One region of the Amycolatopsis sp. NPDC004772 genome, then DNA from elsewhere that is predicted to be linked to it. Evidence: predicted binding sites of a transcription regulator. Region 1 holds the regulator's gene; the other holds the start of a gene.
What was found. The regulator HspR, encoded in region 1, represses chaperone genes until heat shock. The targets are predictions, from matches to a motif close to ANNTTGAGTNNNNNNNACTCAANNT.

Region 1 (8,006 bases):
AGGCGCCCGTGGAGCACGCGGGCCCCTCGCTGGGCGAGTCCATTGTGGACGATTCGGTGTCGGTCGTCTCCGACGTGGAGAAGGAGCTGGCCGAGCGCACCGCCGACCTCCAGCGCCTGCAGGCCGAGTACGCCAATTACCGCAAGCGCGTCGAGCGTGACCGCGAGGCGGTCGTCATCGGCGCGAAGGCGACGGTGGTGAACGACCTGCTGCCGCTGCTCGACGACCTCGAGCGGGCCGAGCAGCACGGCGACCTCACCGGCGCGTTCAAGGCGGTCGGCGACAAGCTGATCAGCGGCCTGCAGCGCGCCGGCCTGGAGTCGTTCGGCGCCGAGGGCGAGCCCTTCGACCCGAGCGTGCACGAGGCCGTGCAGCACAACACCTCGCCCGACGTGGCGGGCCCGACGGTCACCGTGGTCATGCGCCGCGGGTACCGCTTCGGGGACCGCGTACTGCGGGCCGCGCTGGTCGGGGTGACCGACCACGAGCCCGGTGCGGCCCCGTCCGTCGGTGGCGAGCTGCCACTCGACGGCGGAGCCGATGAGCAGCAGCAGTAAGAGGAACCAAGTGGGAGGAGGAGACGCCCGATGAGTGCACGGGAATGGATCGGTAAGGACTTCTACCGTGAACTGGGCGTCTCCTCCGACGCCACCGCGGACGAAATCAAGAAGGCCTACCGGAAGCTGGCCAAGGAGAACCACCCGGACGCGAACGCCGGCAACGCGCAGGCGGAGCAGAAGTTCAAGGCGGTCTCCGAGGCCTACGGCGTGCTTTCCGACGCGAGCAAGCGCAAGGAGTACGACGAGGCGCGGCGCCTGTTCGGCGGCGGGGGTGGCTTCAACTTCCCCGGCGGCGGCGGTGGCGGCAGCTTCGACATGGGCGACATCTTCGGCCAGGCCGGCGCCGGCCAGCAGGGCGGTTTCGGCGGGCTCGGCGACATCCTGGGCGGCATCTTCGGCCGCGGCCGGTCTTCGGCGGGTGCGACGGCCAACCGGCCGCAGCGCGGCGCCGACGTCGAGACGGACGTCCGGATCGACTTTGTCGAGGCGGTCAAGGGCGCGACCCTGCCGCTGCGGCTGTCGAGCCCGGCGACCTGTGCGACGTGCAGCGGCAACGGTGCCCGGCCGGGGACGTCGCCGCGGACCTGCCCGACCTGTTCCGGGTCGGGGCTGGTCAGCCGCAGCCAGGGCGCGTTCGCGTTCTCGGAGCCGTGCCGCGACTGCCGCGGCCGCGGGACGATCATCGACGACCCGTGCCCCGAGTGCGGCGGCGAAGGCATCAGCACGAGGACACGCACGTTGACCGTCCGGATCCCGCCGGGCGTCGACGACGACCAGCGCATCCGCCTGGCCGGCCAGGGCGAGCCGGGCCGGGGCGGGGCGCAGGCGGGCGATCTGTACGTCCGGGTGCACGTGGCTCCGCACGCGCTGTTCGGGCGCAAGGGGCTTGACCTGACGATCACGGTGCCGGTGGACTTCACGGAGCTGACGCTCGGCACCACGATCACGGTGCCGACGCTGGAAGCCAAGGTCTCGCTCAAGGTGCCGCCGGGCACGGCGAGCGGGCGAGTGCTGCGCGTGCGCGGCAAGGGCATCGCCAAGCGCGACGGTTCGCAAGGTGACCTGCTCGTCACCCTCCAGGCGGCGATTCCCGCCAAACTGGACGACAAGGCGCGCGAAGCACTGCAGGCGTACGCCGAGGCGATGGCCGGGCACGACCCCCGGCCCGAGATCACCGAGCTGCTGCAAGGTAGGTGAGAGTGGTGTTCGGCGGGATTCCCCAGGAAGGGGACGAGGAGACCCCGGTGTTCGTCATCTCGGTGGCGGCCCAGCTCGCCGGGATGCACGCGCAGACGCTGCGCACGTACGACCGGCAGGGCCTGGTGTCCCCCGGCCGCACCCCCGGCGGCGGCCGCCGCTACTCGATGCGGGACATCGCACTGCTGCGCGAGGTCCAACGCCTCTCGCAGGAGGACGGTGTAAACCTGGCCGGCATCAAGCGCATCATCGAGCTGGAGAACCAGGTGGACGCGCTCCGAGCCCGCATAACCGAGCTGACGGAGGAACTGGCCGCAGCCTACGTAGCGGCAGAACAGGCAACGGCGGCGGCGCACGCGTCCTACCGCCGAGACTTGGTCCCCCTCAACCAGCAGACGGCAATGGTGGTCTGGCGCCCCAAACGCCGCTGACCCCCAGAGCGACAAAGGCCTCCCCGGGCAACCGGGGAGGCCTTTCGCGCGCTTGGGGATGCTTCGGGCTCAGGCATCTTCCGAGACGGAAACTGTCGGTGCCTGCCGGTAGCGTGGAAACGGGGCTGGCTGGTGCGAGGCGCGGAGTTCGCCGCCGGCGGTAGTTTCGCCGCCGCTTCGCGCATCCGGCCCGCCACCGGCGGGCCGCCAGCGTCCCTACGAAGCCCCGGCCGGGATGGGCCGCGAGCAGTCCCTCCCGGCTGCTCGCGGCCGCGCCGCGGGGACTATGCCTTCACGTTCAGCAGCTGCTTCACCTCGGCCGTCCGGGACTCGATCACTCGGCGGGCCAAGTCTCGTGCCTGGGCGTTCGCTCCGCCGTTCGGGCCGTTCTCCGTCTGGGCCAGCTCGACCGCTGCCTGCTGCTGTCCCGTCAGGACGTCCAGGAACCGGCGGGTGAACTCGGCGTCGCCCGCCGTTCGGAGGGCTCCCACCAAGTCCGGCGATGTCATCTTCATCCCGCCGTGGGCGGCGTGGGCCTCTGGGGCCACCGTCTCCGGCTCGTTCCACTCGCGGAGCCAGCGGCGCATGTCGTCGACCTCGGTTTGCTGGGTCACCTCGATTGCTGCCGCCAGTTCCTTCAACGCGGCCGGGACCGGGCGGGCCGCGGCCAGGCGGACGATCTCTATCCCCTGCTGGTTCTGGGGGATCAGCATCTGCAGGAACATCACGTCGGCCGCGTTGTGGTGGGGTGGGGCCGTCGTCGCGCAGCTGGTCAGGAGCAGCGCGACGACGGCCAAGACCACTCTCACTGGCGCTGCCAGAGCGCCGGGGTGTTCGGCGGCTCCCAGCCCGCGATCGCCGTGTGCGGCTGGAGGCAGCGGTAGGTTGCGCCGCCGTACGTCACGACGTCGCCCGCCTTGTACGCCGTTCCCGCCGACCAGGTTCCGCCCGTTGGCGGCTTGGTGGTCGTCGTAGTGGGGGGCGGGGTTGTGGTGGTCGGGGGCGGTGTGGTCGTCGTCGGCGGTGGGGTGCCGCCTCCGCCGACCTGGAGGTCGATGCAGCTGTAGAACGCGTTGCTCGTGTCCGCGATGTTCCAGATCGCCAGCACCTTGATCCGGCCCGAATACCCGGCCAGGTTCACCGTGTGCGACAGCGTCGGCGGCGGCTGCTGGTTGTTGCCGTTGAACACCGCGACGCGGGTGCCACCGACGTAATACTCGTAGTTCGACGTCGAGTGCCGGGCGGTGAACACCCAGTTGAACGTCACCGTGCTGCCGACCGACTTGGCCGGCCACGGCTTCGACTCGTCGGTCAGCTCGGCGAACTGCGACAAGCCGCCGTTGCAGCTGCGCAGCCCCTTCGGTCCTTCGACGCTTTGCGGCTCGTAGACGATGCTGCCGCAGTTGGGGACCTTCCCGGCCGCGCAGTTGGCCTGCCGGCTGGGCGGGTCGGACACGTAACCGTGGGCGCTCGCGGAGGTGGCGGGGAGGACGACGACCAGCACCGGCGCGAGCAGGGCTCCGGCAGCGGCCGCGAAGAGCTTTCGTTTCCAGGTCATTTCGGCTCCTCGATGGGGAACAGCGTTGTTCCGGAGGGGAGGACGAACGAGCACATCCGGGAAGATGTGGTCTAGACCATAAGTCGATTCGGGCACAACGGTCAACGAACTACCGCCGTTCGACGATTTCGCTGCTCCACTCGGCCCACTGCGAAGGTCGGGGCCGGCTGCTGCAGGCGTTCGCCTACGGAGGTCCCTTCGGCGCTCAGTCCAGGGTGAACGGGTCGTACGATATTCGCTCCAGGTCGATCCCCCGGGCCAGCAGCTTCGCCACGGTCGCCTGGATCATCGGCGGCGAACCGGACACGAGCACCTCGTGGTTGCGCCACGTGCCACGCTGCGTCACGGCGTGGGCGAGCGTGCCGCGGTCACCACCCGCCAGGGCGCCCTCCTCGGTGACCGGGGTAACCGTCAGCCACTTCGACGTCACGGCCAGCTGGCGCAGCTCCTCCAGCGCGTACAGGTCTTCCGGTCGCCGGCCGCCGAAGAACAGGTGCACCGGCGGGTTCCGCTTCCAGTGGGACAGGTCGTCGAGGATCGACAGCAACGGCGTGATCCCGGTGCCGCCGCCGATCATCAGCAGCCGCCGCTTCGTCGACGTCGGGCGCACGTTCAGCACGCCCATCGACGGCCCGAGGCGCCAGACGTCGCCCGGTTTCGTGTGGTTGACGATGCTGCCGCTGACCCAGCCGCCCGGCACCGCGCGCACGTGGAAGGTGAGCTGGCCGTCTCCGCGCGGCGCGTTCGCCGGCGAAAGGTACCGCCAGAACCGCGGCCGCTGCGGCACTTCCACGCTGACATACGCGCCGGCGCGGTACGGCAACAAGCCTTCGGTGCGCACCTTCACCAGTGCGACGTCGCGGCTGAGTTTCCGGTGTTCGAGCACGGTCGCCGACCACGCCGCCGGCCCGGTTTCCGCCTGGGCGGCTTCGCGCATCGTCTTAGCGATGAGCCCGTAGGCCGACGTCCACGCCGATTCGACTTCGGTGGTCCACTTCTCCTTCAGAAATCGTTTCAACGCGGCGATCAACGCGACGCCGACCGCGTCGTAGTGGCGGGAGACGACGGCGAATTTCCGGTGGTCGCGGCCCAGTTGCCCCAGGAAGGTGACCAGTTCGTCGGGCCGGTCGACCATCTGCACCACGTACACCAGCGCGCGCAGCAGCCTGCTCCGCTGCGTCGTCATGGTCACCGGGAACAGCTCCCGGCAATCGGGGGCGACCACGAACAACGCACCGTAGAAGTACTGCGCCAGTTCATCTGCTTTCGATTCGACCTCCGCAAAACTTTCACGAATCAACCGGGCCATCTCTCGACCTTCCACAGCCGAAACGGGCAACGTCTCGGGCATGGTGGAGATCTTCACGGATTCAGCACTCATCGGGAACGGTAATCTCCAGTCGTGCCAAGGCTTTCGCGCCGTGCATGCGGCGTCGCTGTGGCGGTGCCGCCCCCGAGGGTTCCCGACTGTAGGCGAATTCCCGTGCAGATGCGCGTGATTCCGCGCGTTCCCGCTCGAACGGAGCAATTCAGGTACGCCCGGTCAACCCCGCCTGTCGCAGCGTAAAAATGATCACGGCGTCGGATTCATCCGTTACTGGTTGCCGATTTCCGAAGCGTAACGAAATCATTCACCGGACGGCGGATTGCCGGGACTAGTCGATCGTGAACGGGTCGTACTGGATCTGGTCCAGCGCACTGCCCGCGACCAGCATCCGCGACACCGTCGCCCGGATCATCGCCGGTGAGCCCGACACCAGGATGTGGTGGCCGGGCCAGGAGCCGTACCGCGTGACGGCTTCGGCCAGCGTCCCCTGCTCGAACCCGGGGACGTCGCCGCCGCGCTCGACGACCGGTGTGACGGTCAGCCAGGGGTTCGTCGCGGCGAGCGCGCGCAGCTCTTCGAGGTCGTAGAGGTCCTCGCGGGCTCCGCCGCCGTAGAACAGGTGCGTCTTCGGGTTCTCGCCCCACAGCGCGAGGTGGTCGAGGATCGCCCGCAGCGGTGCGACCCCCGTGCCGCCGGCGACCATCAGCACGGCCCGCGAGGCCTCGCGGTCGACCGTCATCCGGCCCAGCGGCGGGCCGAGCCGCCAGACGTCCCCGGGCTGCGTGTGGCTGACGATCGCGCGCGACACCCAGCCGCCGTCGATCGCGCGGACGTGGAACTCGATGCCGCCGTCTTCGCGCGGCGCGTTGGCCGGCGAGAGGTACCGCCACAGCCGTGGCCGCTGCGGCACTTCCACGCTGACGTACTGGCCCGGGTGGTACGGCACCGGCTGGTCGGGGACCAGCCGCACCAGGGCGAGGTCCCAGGTCAGCCGCCGGTGCTCGACCACGGTGGCCGACCAGGAGGGCGGGTTCGTGTCCGACGCGGCCGCGTCCTGCATGGCCCGCGCGGCGATGGTGAACGCCTCGGCCCAGGCCCGTTCGACCTCCGGTGTCCACGCCGGGCCGAGGTGGTTCTTCAGCGACGCCAGCAGCGCCGTCCCGACCGCTTCGTAGTGCCGCGGCACCACGCCGAACTTGCGGTGGTCGCGGCCCAGCTGGCGAAGGAACGGCGCGAGGTCGTCGGGCCGGTCGACCATCTGCACGATGTGCACCAGCGCGCGCACCAGCCTGCCGCGCTGGATCTCCATGTTGATCGGGAAGAAGTCGCGCGTGGTCGGGGCGAGGGTGAACAGCATCCCGTAGAAGAACTGCGAGATGTCCGCGATGTACGGCTCGGACCTGGCCCAGGTGTCCCGGATGAGCCGGACCATCGCGGTCACCGCCGCGGGGGCTTCCCGCGGGGCCGAGGACCTGGGGAGCGGGCTGACGGAATCGGCTGTCATGAGGGGTTGTTCACGGGTCGGGGACCGCCTCCTGGGTCCTTCGCCACTGCTGCCACCTCGTCACTCAACGTCACTCGCCTGCGGTGCGCGCACCGCCCGTCCGCAGGGTAGCCGCCGGGCGCCCTTTTGCCCGCATTGTTGCTCCGACCGGGTGTATTCCTGCGTGGGGGACCTCACCGGCCAGATGGTTGTCCGCGCAAGTGTCCGGCAATATACTTGTATGGCGCAACCAAGGAGGTGCCGAATGGGCTTCGACAACACTGACGACGACGTCCGGGTCGAGCTCATGCGGGAGCTGAAGACCGCTTCCCAGCTGCAGCACGCCTGGATCATGCAAGCCTGGCAGAGCGAGCCCGGGCTGCACCCGGCGGCCGCGATGCTGCTGTCCGACCTGGCGAAGAACGGCGAGACGAGGCCGTCCGAGCTGGCGAAACGCCGGTTCGTCGACCTCTCGGTCGTCAGCAGGCAGATCGCCCAGCTCTCCGCGGCCGGCCTGGTCGACCGCCGTCCCGCGCCCGAAGACGGCCGGGCGTCGCTGGTCAGCGTGTCCGAGAAGGGCCGGGCCGAGCTCGCCCGCTGGCGCGCCAACTACATCGAGTTCATGGAGAAGGCGCTCGGCGGCTGGGACGACGAGCGCGTCACCGACCTCACTGCGCGGCTGGCGGAGATGAACACCGATCTCCGCCGCGCCCTCGGCAGCGACGCCTGCCTGGCTGACACGAACAAGTGACACCGCGGCCGAGAGGCACACCGCAAGTGTCCTTTCGCCCTGGGGAAAGTGTCCGTTCGGTCCTGACTTAGGGGCATTCCCCAGGGTTAACGTCGGTGGGTGACGCGTGACCGGGTCGCACTGCTGTGCGCGCTGGGAATCGACAACTTCGGCTCGGGTCTGTTCCTCCCGTTGGCGCTGGTCTACGTGACGCAGGTGGTCGGCGTGCCGCTGGCCGTCGCCGGCACCGCCGTCACCCTCGGCGCCCTCGGTGGGCTCGTCGTGCCGCCGCTCGCCGGCCGGCTCGTCGACCGCGTCGGGCCGCGGGCCGTGGTGATCTGCGCCCAGCTGCTGCAAGCCGCGGGCGTCGGTGCCTACCTCGTCGCCGGCAGCGCGGGCCCGGTCGTGGTCGCGGCCGTCCTGTCGTCCGCCGGGCAGCAGTTCTTCTACAGCTCCCTGTACGTGCTCATCGCCGACGTCGCCGGCGACGGGCCCAAGGACCGGCCGTTCGCCGAGGTGGGGATGGTGCGGGCCGCGTCCTTCGGCCTGGGCGGGCTGGTCGCGGGGGCGTTGCTGACGTGGCTCGGGAACGCCGGCTACCGCATCGCGCTCGCCGCGGACGCGCTGACGTTCTTGGTGGCCGCGCTGTTCCTCGTCTTCTTCGTCCGGCTCGCGCGGCCGCACCGGCCGGTCCGGGAACGGTCGGTCCGCGTGCTGCGC
Region 2 (8,006 bases), on a different contig from region 1:
GTGTAGCCGTCCAGCGTGACGAGCTCCATGCGGTCCAGCAGCGGGCCGGGGATGGTCTCCAGCGCGTTGGCCGTGGCCAGGAACACGACGTCGGACAGGTCCAGCTCGACCTCGAGGTAGTGGTCGCGGAACGTGTGGTTCTGCTCCGGGTCCAGCACTTCGAGCAGGGCCGCGGTCGGGTCGCCGCGGTAGTCGGCGCCGACCTTGTCGATCTCGTCGAGCAGCACGACCGGGTTCATCGAGCCGGCTTCCTTGATGGCGCGGACGATCCGGCCGGGCAGTGCGCCGACGTAGGTGCGGCGGTGGCCGCGGATCTCCGCCTCGTCCCGGATGCCGCCGAGCGCCACGCGGACGAACTTGCGGCCCATGGCCTTCGCCACGGACTCGCCCAGCGACGTCTTGCCGACCCCGGGAGGGCCCGCGAGGGCGAGCACCGCGCCCGAACGACGACCGCCGACCGGGCCGAGACCCGATTCCGCGCGCCGCTTGCGGACGGCCAAGTACTCGATGATGCGTTCCTTGACGTCGTCGAGGCCCGCGTGGTCGGCGTCGAGCACCGCACGCGCGGCCGCGATGTCGTAGACGTCGTCGGTGCGCTCGTTCCAGGGCAGCTCCAGGACGGTGTCCAGCCAGGTGCGGATCCACCCGCCCTCGGGGGACTGCTCGGAAGTGCGGTCCAGCTTGTCCACTTCGGCCAGTGCGGCCTTCTTGACGGCGTCGGGCAGCTCGGCACCTTCGACGCGGGCGCGGTAGTCCGTCTCGTCGGCGGTGCCGTCGAGCTCGCCGAGTTCCTTGCGGATCGCTTCGAGCTGGCGGCGCAGCAGGAATTCCTTCTGCTGCTTCTCCATGCCCTCGGCGACGTCCTTGCGGATCGTGTCGGTCACCTCGAGCTCGGCCAGGTGCTCCTTGCTCCACTCGAGGGCCTTCTCCAGGCGCGCGGTGACGTCCAAAGTGGACAGCAGCTCGAGCTTCTGCTCAGTGGACAGGTACGGCGCGTTCCCGGACAGGTCGGCGACCGCGGAGGCGTCCTCGACCTGCTGGACGGCGTCGATCAGCTGCCAGCCGCCGCGCTGCTGGAGGATCGAGATGACGACGGCCTTGTACTCGGCCGCGAGCTTGGCGGTCTGGTCGGTCGTGGTCTCGGGGGCGTCCTCGGCGTGCACCCAGCGGGCGGCGCCGGGACCGTCGGCGATCCGGCCGACGACCGCGCGGGCCGTACCGCGCAGCAGGACGGCGGCCTTGCCGCCGGGCACGCGGCCGATGCGCTCGACCGTCGCGACGGTGCCGAATTCGGCGTACTCGCCGTGGACGCGCGGGACGATGAGGACTTCGGCCTTGGCGGGCGCAGCCGAGCGGATGCCGGGGAAGGACGCCTGGCTCGGCGTCTTGGCCTGGGCGGACTCCACCGCGGCCCGCGTCTCGGTGTCGGTCAGGTCGAGCGGGACGACCATGCCCGGCAGCACGACGTCGTCATCGAGCGGGAGCACGGGCAGGAGGCGGGTGTCGGACATGTGCACTCCTCGGATAGTTGAGTCTGCCTAGCTCAACTCTCCGATGGGTGTGTTTGTTTCCGATGGTGCGTTCGCCCACAGCGATCGCGGAAACCGCAGGTCAGCGGCCTGGCTTCGCCGCCACGGCGCACCAAGCGAAGGGCCGGGCCTCCGCTTCCAGGGCATTGATCTTCCGGTCCGGCCGCCAGTCCGGCAGGTGCACGATGCCTGGCTCCAGGAGCGGCCAGCCGCCGAACAGGGGCTCGATCTCGTCGCGGTTGCGCAGCCAGACCGGATTGCTCGTCTTGCGGTACTGCTCGACGAACCAGCGCAGCCCCTCCAGGTACGGGCCGTCGCCGTCGCCTTCGCTCATCTGGGAGATCGCCAGCCAGCTGCCCGGCGCGAGCGCGTCGCGGTACGCCGCCAGGAGCCCCTCCGGGTCGTCGTCCGGGCCGACGAAGTGCAGCACCGCCGCCATGATCAGGCAGACCGGCTGCGAAAAGTCGATCAGCCGGCGCGTCTCTTCGGAGCGCAGGACGGACTTCGCGTTCCGCATGTCGGCCTGGACGATGCCGGCCCAGTCGGTCGCCATGCCCTCTTCGAGGATCAGCGTCGCGTGGGCGACGGCGACCGGCTCGTAATCGACGTACACGACCTTCGCGTCGTGGTCCTCCGGCAGCTCCGCCTCGACGACCTCGTGCACGTTGCCCGCCGTCGGCACGCCCGAGCCGAGGTCGATGAACTGCCGGATGCCGGCCCGCAGCGCCGCCCGGACCGCGCGGTTCATGAACTCGCGGTTCTGCTTCGACCCCGGGCGCACCAGCGGCCACTGCTGCTCCATGCGCCGGCCGAACTCGCGGTCCACGGCCCAGTTCTGGGTACCGCCCAGGTACCAGTCGTAGATCCGGGCCGCGGACGGCTTCTCGGTGTCGACACCCTCGGGCGCTCTCGGCGCGGAATCCCGCTGGTCGGTCACTTCAGGCTCCCCTCGCTGGCGGCGAGGTCAGCCTATAAGCCCGGGGCAGCCGCGGTAATCCACCAGTAGTTCACCGAACAGCCGGTCGACGCTGCCAGTACGTCCACAGCGGGCGGTAGCCCTGCGCGTACCAGAACGGTGTCGACAGCGGGTTGGCCGCGGCGTGGTGCAGCAGGACGACGTCGGCGCCTTCCTCGTCCAGGACGTGGTGGGCGTGCGTCGCCAGCGCCGTGCCGACGCCGGACGACCGCGCGGCCTCCGCCACGGCCAGGGAGGACAGGTAGCCGACCCGGGACGCGGCGACCCGGCCGCTGATCCAGCCGGTCTCGCCCGGGTGCTGGACGCTCACCATGCCGAGCGGACGGCCGTACAGCTCGGCGATCCACAACGGCGGCTCCGGCCGCTTCAGCTGCTCGGCGAGGTCCTTGGCCAGGATCTCCTCGACCCCCGTGCGCCAGTTCACCGTGCCGTACTGGGCGTCGTAGGAGTGCAGCTCCATGCCGAGCGCGACGGCGGTCTCGAGGTCGTCGGGCTCGGCGCGGCGGATCTTGACCCCGGGCGTCCCGAGCGGCGTCGCCGGGACCAGCCGCTGCGAGGGGCGGACCGCGATCACCCGCAGCGGGGCGAACCCGTGGTGCAGCATCTCCCGGGCGCCGGCGGCGTCGCGGCTCGCGCGCGGGACGATCGCCGCCGTCTCGGTGTCGCCGCGCTCGGCGACCGCGCGCAGATGTTCATCCCATCGGGTGAGCAGGGCGTCGAGGACGGCCGCCGGCTGCGGGCCGGCCAGCTGGAGGTCGAGGCGGTGTTCGGTCAGCGCGCGCCAGGGGGCGTTCGGGGCGTCGCGGTCGACCTGGACGCGGGACGCCAGCCCGGACGCGGCGGAGCCGCCCGTCGCCACCTCCAGGACCACCGCGTTTTCCGCTGCTTCGAAGGGGGTCGAGCCGGGGAGGAGGGGATCCACCGCCGCGAGCCGCGCCGCGTGCTCGGTGGCAATCACATCGCTGTGCATGGAGCCATTGAAGCGCTCCCCGGCTTTTGGTGCGTAGGGAACTGGGCAGAGTTCGGACATCCGGCGTTTCACCCTCTGGTCCACGCAGGTCAGCGCGTTCGAGGCATTGTTAACCCTGGGGTGATCTCTTACTGTCTCGAAAGGGACACGGGTACGCCCTACGGGGTACGGTATGGCCCTTGTCCACACCCGAAGTCACGGATCAGCACCGGTGGACAAGCCGGGAGGGAAGGTCGGATGCCGGACACCAACGCCCACGGTGACGCCGTCGCGCAGGCGCAGCCCGGGCCGGGAGCCGCTTCCGGGACACCACCCGTCTCCGCCGAAGCCCGCACCGACGAACGCCGGTTCCGCGTCTACACCTTCGCCGTCCTGAGCCTCGGGCTCGTCGCCGCGTTCGCGGTCGGCTCGTGGCTGCCGTTCGAGTGGAACGACCGGCTGCTGTGGATCGCGCCGGTGCTCGCGGTCGCCTTCCTGCTCGCCGAACAGCTCGGCATCAACGTCGACGTCCGCAGCGGCATCTCCTGGACGATCTCGTTCACCGAGATCCCGCTCGTCATCGGGTTCTTCATCGCGCCCTTCGAAGTCGTGCTGGCCGCGCACCTCGTCGCCGGCATCGGCACGCTGCTCGCGCGCAAGGTCGCCGGCCGCGTCCTCTACAACGCAGGCGCCTTCCTGCTCGAGATCACCGGCGCCTTCGCGGTCGCCGGGCTGGTCAAGCACGCCGTCGGCACCGGCGACAAGATCCCGTGGGTCGCCGCGCTGGCGGGCACGCTGACCGCGCCGCTGGTGAGCACGCTGCTCGCCCTGGCCGCGGTCCGCGTGCTGCGGCGCCGCATGCGGGTCAGCACCGCCGTCCGGCTCACCGGGCGGATCCTGGTCGTCGGCTTCGTCAACGCGTCCGTCGGCCTCTCCGGCTACCTCGTCATCTCCAGCACGCCCCAGGCGTGGCCGCTGGTGCTCGCCGTCTTCCTCGGCCTGACCGCGCTGTACTGGGCGTACTCCGACCTGCTGCGCGAGCAGCGGGACATGGAGGCGCTCTCCGACGTCAGCCTGATGGTGGCCCGCTCGGGCCAGCAGGCCGCTGCGCGCCCGGCCAGCCGCGCCGACGAGCTCGTCGGCGGCGTCGACGTCCGCGAGTGGGCGACCATCGCCGAGCGCATCAAGGACCAGCTCGCCGCCGGCCGCGTCGTGCTGCGGCTGCGGCTGGAACCGAAGGACACCATGCGGGTCGTGGTCGCGGGCGACGACCTGCCGGCCGCCGAACCCGCCGCCGACGACCCGCTGCTGCGCCTGCCCGGCGCGCACGTCCGGCACTTCCGGATCACCGAGGCCAACCCCGACGTCCGCGCGGCGCTGCTCGACCGCGGCGCGCAGGAGGCACTGGTCGTCCCGCTGCGCAGCGCGAACCGGCTGCTCGGGGTCGTCGAGGCGCACGACCGGCTGTCCCGCTGGCGCGGCTTCGGCAAGTACGACGTCCAGCTGCTCGGCACGATGGCCAGCCACCTCGCGACGTCGCTGGACAACCGGCGCCTGCTGGCGACCCTGCGTCACGACGCCTACCACGACCCGCTCACCGGGCACCTCAACCGGCCGGGCTTCCGGCAGGTGGCCAAGGAACCGTTGCGGGACTTCGCCAACGCCGTGGTGCTGCGGATCGACCTCGACGTCTTCTCCACGGTCAGCGACGCGCTCGGCTATGCGTGGGCGGACCGGATGGTCGTCGCCGCGGGCCGCCGCATCCGCGACGCGCTCGGCCCCGACGTCCCGCTCGCCCGGCTCGAAGGCGCGTCCTTCGCGGCGCTGCTCGTCGGCTGCCCGCCGGAAGACGCCCACCACGCGGCGGAACGGCTGCGCGAAGAGCTGTCGGCGCCGTACCCGGTCGACCGGCTCTCGGTCGAGGCGAACGCGATGATCGGCTACGCGACGACGTCCGCGGAGGAGCCGGGTGACGTCGTCGACATCGAAGGCCTGCTGCAGCGGGCGGACGTGGCGGTCCGCGCGACGAAGGGCGGCGAAGAGGTCCGCGGCTACGTGCCGAGCATGGGCCAGATCTTCCTGCGCCGCTTCCAGATGGTCACGCAGTTCCGGCAGTCCCTCGAGGACGGCCAGGTCAGCGTCCACTACCAGCCGAAGATCACCCTGCCGAACCGGCAGGTGCAGGGCGTCGAGGCGCTGGTCCGCTGGGTGCACCCGGAGTTCGGCCGGCTCGGCCCGGACGAGTTCGTCCCGGCCATCGAGGCGGCCGGCCTGATCGGCGTCCTGACCGGTTTCGTGCTCGGCGAGGCGCTCAAGCGCTGCCGCAAGTGGCTCGACGAGGGCCTGCGGATCTCGGTGGCGGTCAACCTGTCGGTGCGCAACCTGGCCGACGAGGACTTCCCGAACAAGGTCGCCCGCGAGCTGGAGCACCACGGCATCCCGCCCGAGCTGCTGACGTTCGAGCTGACCGAGTCCGGCGTGATGTCCGACCCGCAGAAGGCGCTGCCGATCCTGCGCGAGCTGCACTCGCTGGGCATCACGCTCGCCGTGGACGACTTCGGGACCGGGTACTCGTCGCTGGCGTACCTGCGGCAGCTGCCGGTCGACCAGGTGAAGATCGACAAGAGCTTCGTCCTCGGGATGGGGACCGACCTGGGCGACCTCGCGGTGGTCCGGTCGATCGTCGAGCTGGGGCACTCGCTCGGGCTGACGGTGGTGGCCGAGGGCGTCGAGGAGGACGTGGCGCGCGACCAGCTCGAGGCGATGGGCTGTGACGTCGCCCAGGGCTACCTGATCTCGCGGCCGCTGCCGGAGGACCGCCTGGAGGCATGGCTGCAGGCCCGGACCGCGCGCTCGCCGGGGCGGCACTCGGAGACCGTGCTGACCCTGCTGACCTGAGGTTTTGCGGTTTGGGGACCCCGGTTGCACGGCCGGGTGACGGGGGTTGCTAATCTTTCCAAGTCCTCGCGAGAGGCCAGGCCCCTTTAGCTCAGTCGGCAGAGCGTCTCCATGGTAAGGAGAAGGTCTACGGTTCGATTCCGTAAAGGGGCTCTCGACCTCAGCCGCGTCACGCCTGCGTGTCGCGGCTTGGGTCATGTAAGGGCGGTGTAGCTCAGTTGGCAGAGCAAGCGGCTCATAATCGCTGTGTCGCCGGTTCAAGTCCGGCCACCGCTACGCGGTAACGACGGGGCTGGCCCCCGGACCTGAGAGAGAAGGAAACGCTGTGGCTGCCACCGACGTGCGACCCAAGATCACGCTGGCGTGCGAAGAGTGCAAGCACCGCAACTACATCACCAAGAAGAACCGGCGCAACAACCCGGATCGCCTGGAGATGAAGAAGTTCTGCCCGAACTGCGGTACGCACCGGACGCACAAGGAAACCCGCTGACGCGTACGCGTTCACCAGCTTCGAAGAGCCGCCCTGGATCCCCCGGGGCGGCTCTTTGCTGTTGGTAGCCTCTCCGGGTGCCCTTGGACCAGTCGTTCACCGGGCGGAGCTATCCGCCGCAGACCAGTTACGAAGTGAGCCGGGAGAAGATCCGGGAGTTCGCCGACGCGATCGGTGACGCGAACCCGGTCTACCGCGACCCGGAGGCGGCCCGCGAGGCCGGTCACCCCGACGTGATCGCCCCGCCGACGTTCCTCACGATCATCAACCTCGCCTCGATCAACGCGATCGTCGCCGACCCCGAGCTCGGCCTCGACTACTCGCGGATGGTGCACGGCGACCAGGGCTTCACCTACACGCGCCCGGTGTTCGCCGGTGACGTGCTCGAGGTGACCACCCACATCGACGCCATCATGGCCCGTGCCGGCAACGACTTCATCAACCTGCGTGCCGACATCACCGACGCCGCCGGCCAGAAGGTCTGCACCACCCGCGCTCAGCTGGTGGTCCGAGGGGAGAGCGCGTGAACACCGGCGACGAACTGCCCGCCCTCGAAGTCCGGATCACCCGCGAGCAGCTGGTGCGCTACGCCGGCGCGGCGCTGGACTTCAACCCGATCCACTGGAACGAGGCGTTCGCGAAGGACGTCGGCCTGCCGGACGTGATCGCGCACGGGATGCTGACGATGGCGATCGCGGGCCGCGTGGTCACGGACTGGCTCGGCGACCCGGCACGGCTGATCGACTTCAGCGCCCGCTTCACGCGGCCGGTCGTGGTGCCGAACACCCCCGAGGGGGCGGTGGTCGAGGTGACCGGGAAGGTCGCGGACGTCAAGGACGACGGGATCGCCCGGATCGACCTCGTGGTGAAGTTCGACGGCAAGACCGTGCTCGGGAAGCCGCAGGCCCTGGTCCGCCGCTAAGGCAGCTTCAGGACCGAAAGGACCGCGTCGGCCATGCCCTGCTCACCCCGCGCGTTGGGGTGCAGCGGGGCGGCCGGCGAGGCGGGCAGCAGCCCCTCGATCCAGCGCTTGTCCGACGCCGCGCACACGTCGTGGCCCTTGCCCGGGGTCGCCGTGTCGGCGTAGCCCGCGCGGTGGGCGTCCGCCTGGTCCTCCAGCATCTTGTTCAGCTTGCCCAGCGCGCCGCGGAAGTACTCGATGTC

Region 2: a site for HspR is predicted at 1,526-1,550, ahead of lon (endopeptidase La). Genes of this name have one in related genera too.

The regions. Positions count from the first base shown of each region.
Region 1 is NZ_JBSGBK010000047.1:51,221-59,226, forward strand. Features, by position in the region: gene grpE (nucleotide exchange factor GrpE) at 1-557, shown strand, start outside; gene dnaJ (molecular chaperone DnaJ) at 588-1,757, shown strand; gene ACWEF6_RS25950 (heat shock protein transcriptional repressor HspR) at 1,763-2,188, shown strand; gene ACWEF6_RS25955 (DUF305 domain-containing protein) at 2,473-2,997, opposite strand; gene ACWEF6_RS25960 (lytic polysaccharide monooxygenase) at 2,994-3,746, opposite strand; gene ACWEF6_RS25965 (globin domain-containing protein) at 3,952-5,055, opposite strand; gene ACWEF6_RS25970 (globin domain-containing protein) at 5,402-6,577, opposite strand; gene ACWEF6_RS25975 (MarR family winged helix-turn-helix transcriptional regulator) at 6,822-7,307, shown strand; gene ACWEF6_RS25980 (MDR family MFS transporter) at 7,407-8,006, shown strand, end outside.
Region 2 is NZ_JBSGBK010000008.1:102,747-110,752, reverse strand. Features, by position in the region: gene lon (endopeptidase La) at 1-1,511, opposite strand, end outside; gene ACWEF6_RS07650 (SAM-dependent methyltransferase) at 1,612-2,466, opposite strand; gene ACWEF6_RS07645 (GNAT family N-acetyltransferase) at 2,537-3,475, opposite strand; gene ACWEF6_RS07640 (putative bifunctional diguanylate cyclase/phosphodiesterase) at 3,713-6,352, shown strand; tRNA gene ACWEF6_RS07635 (tRNA-Thr) at 6,433-6,505, shown strand; tRNA gene ACWEF6_RS07630 (tRNA-Met) at 6,556-6,628, shown strand; gene rpmG (50S ribosomal protein L33) at 6,678-6,842, shown strand; gene ACWEF6_RS07620 (MaoC family dehydratase N-terminal domain-containing protein) at 6,920-7,369, shown strand; gene ACWEF6_RS07615 (MaoC family dehydratase) at 7,366-7,764, shown strand; gene ACWEF6_RS07610 (SGNH/GDSL hydrolase family protein) at 7,761-8,006, opposite strand, start outside.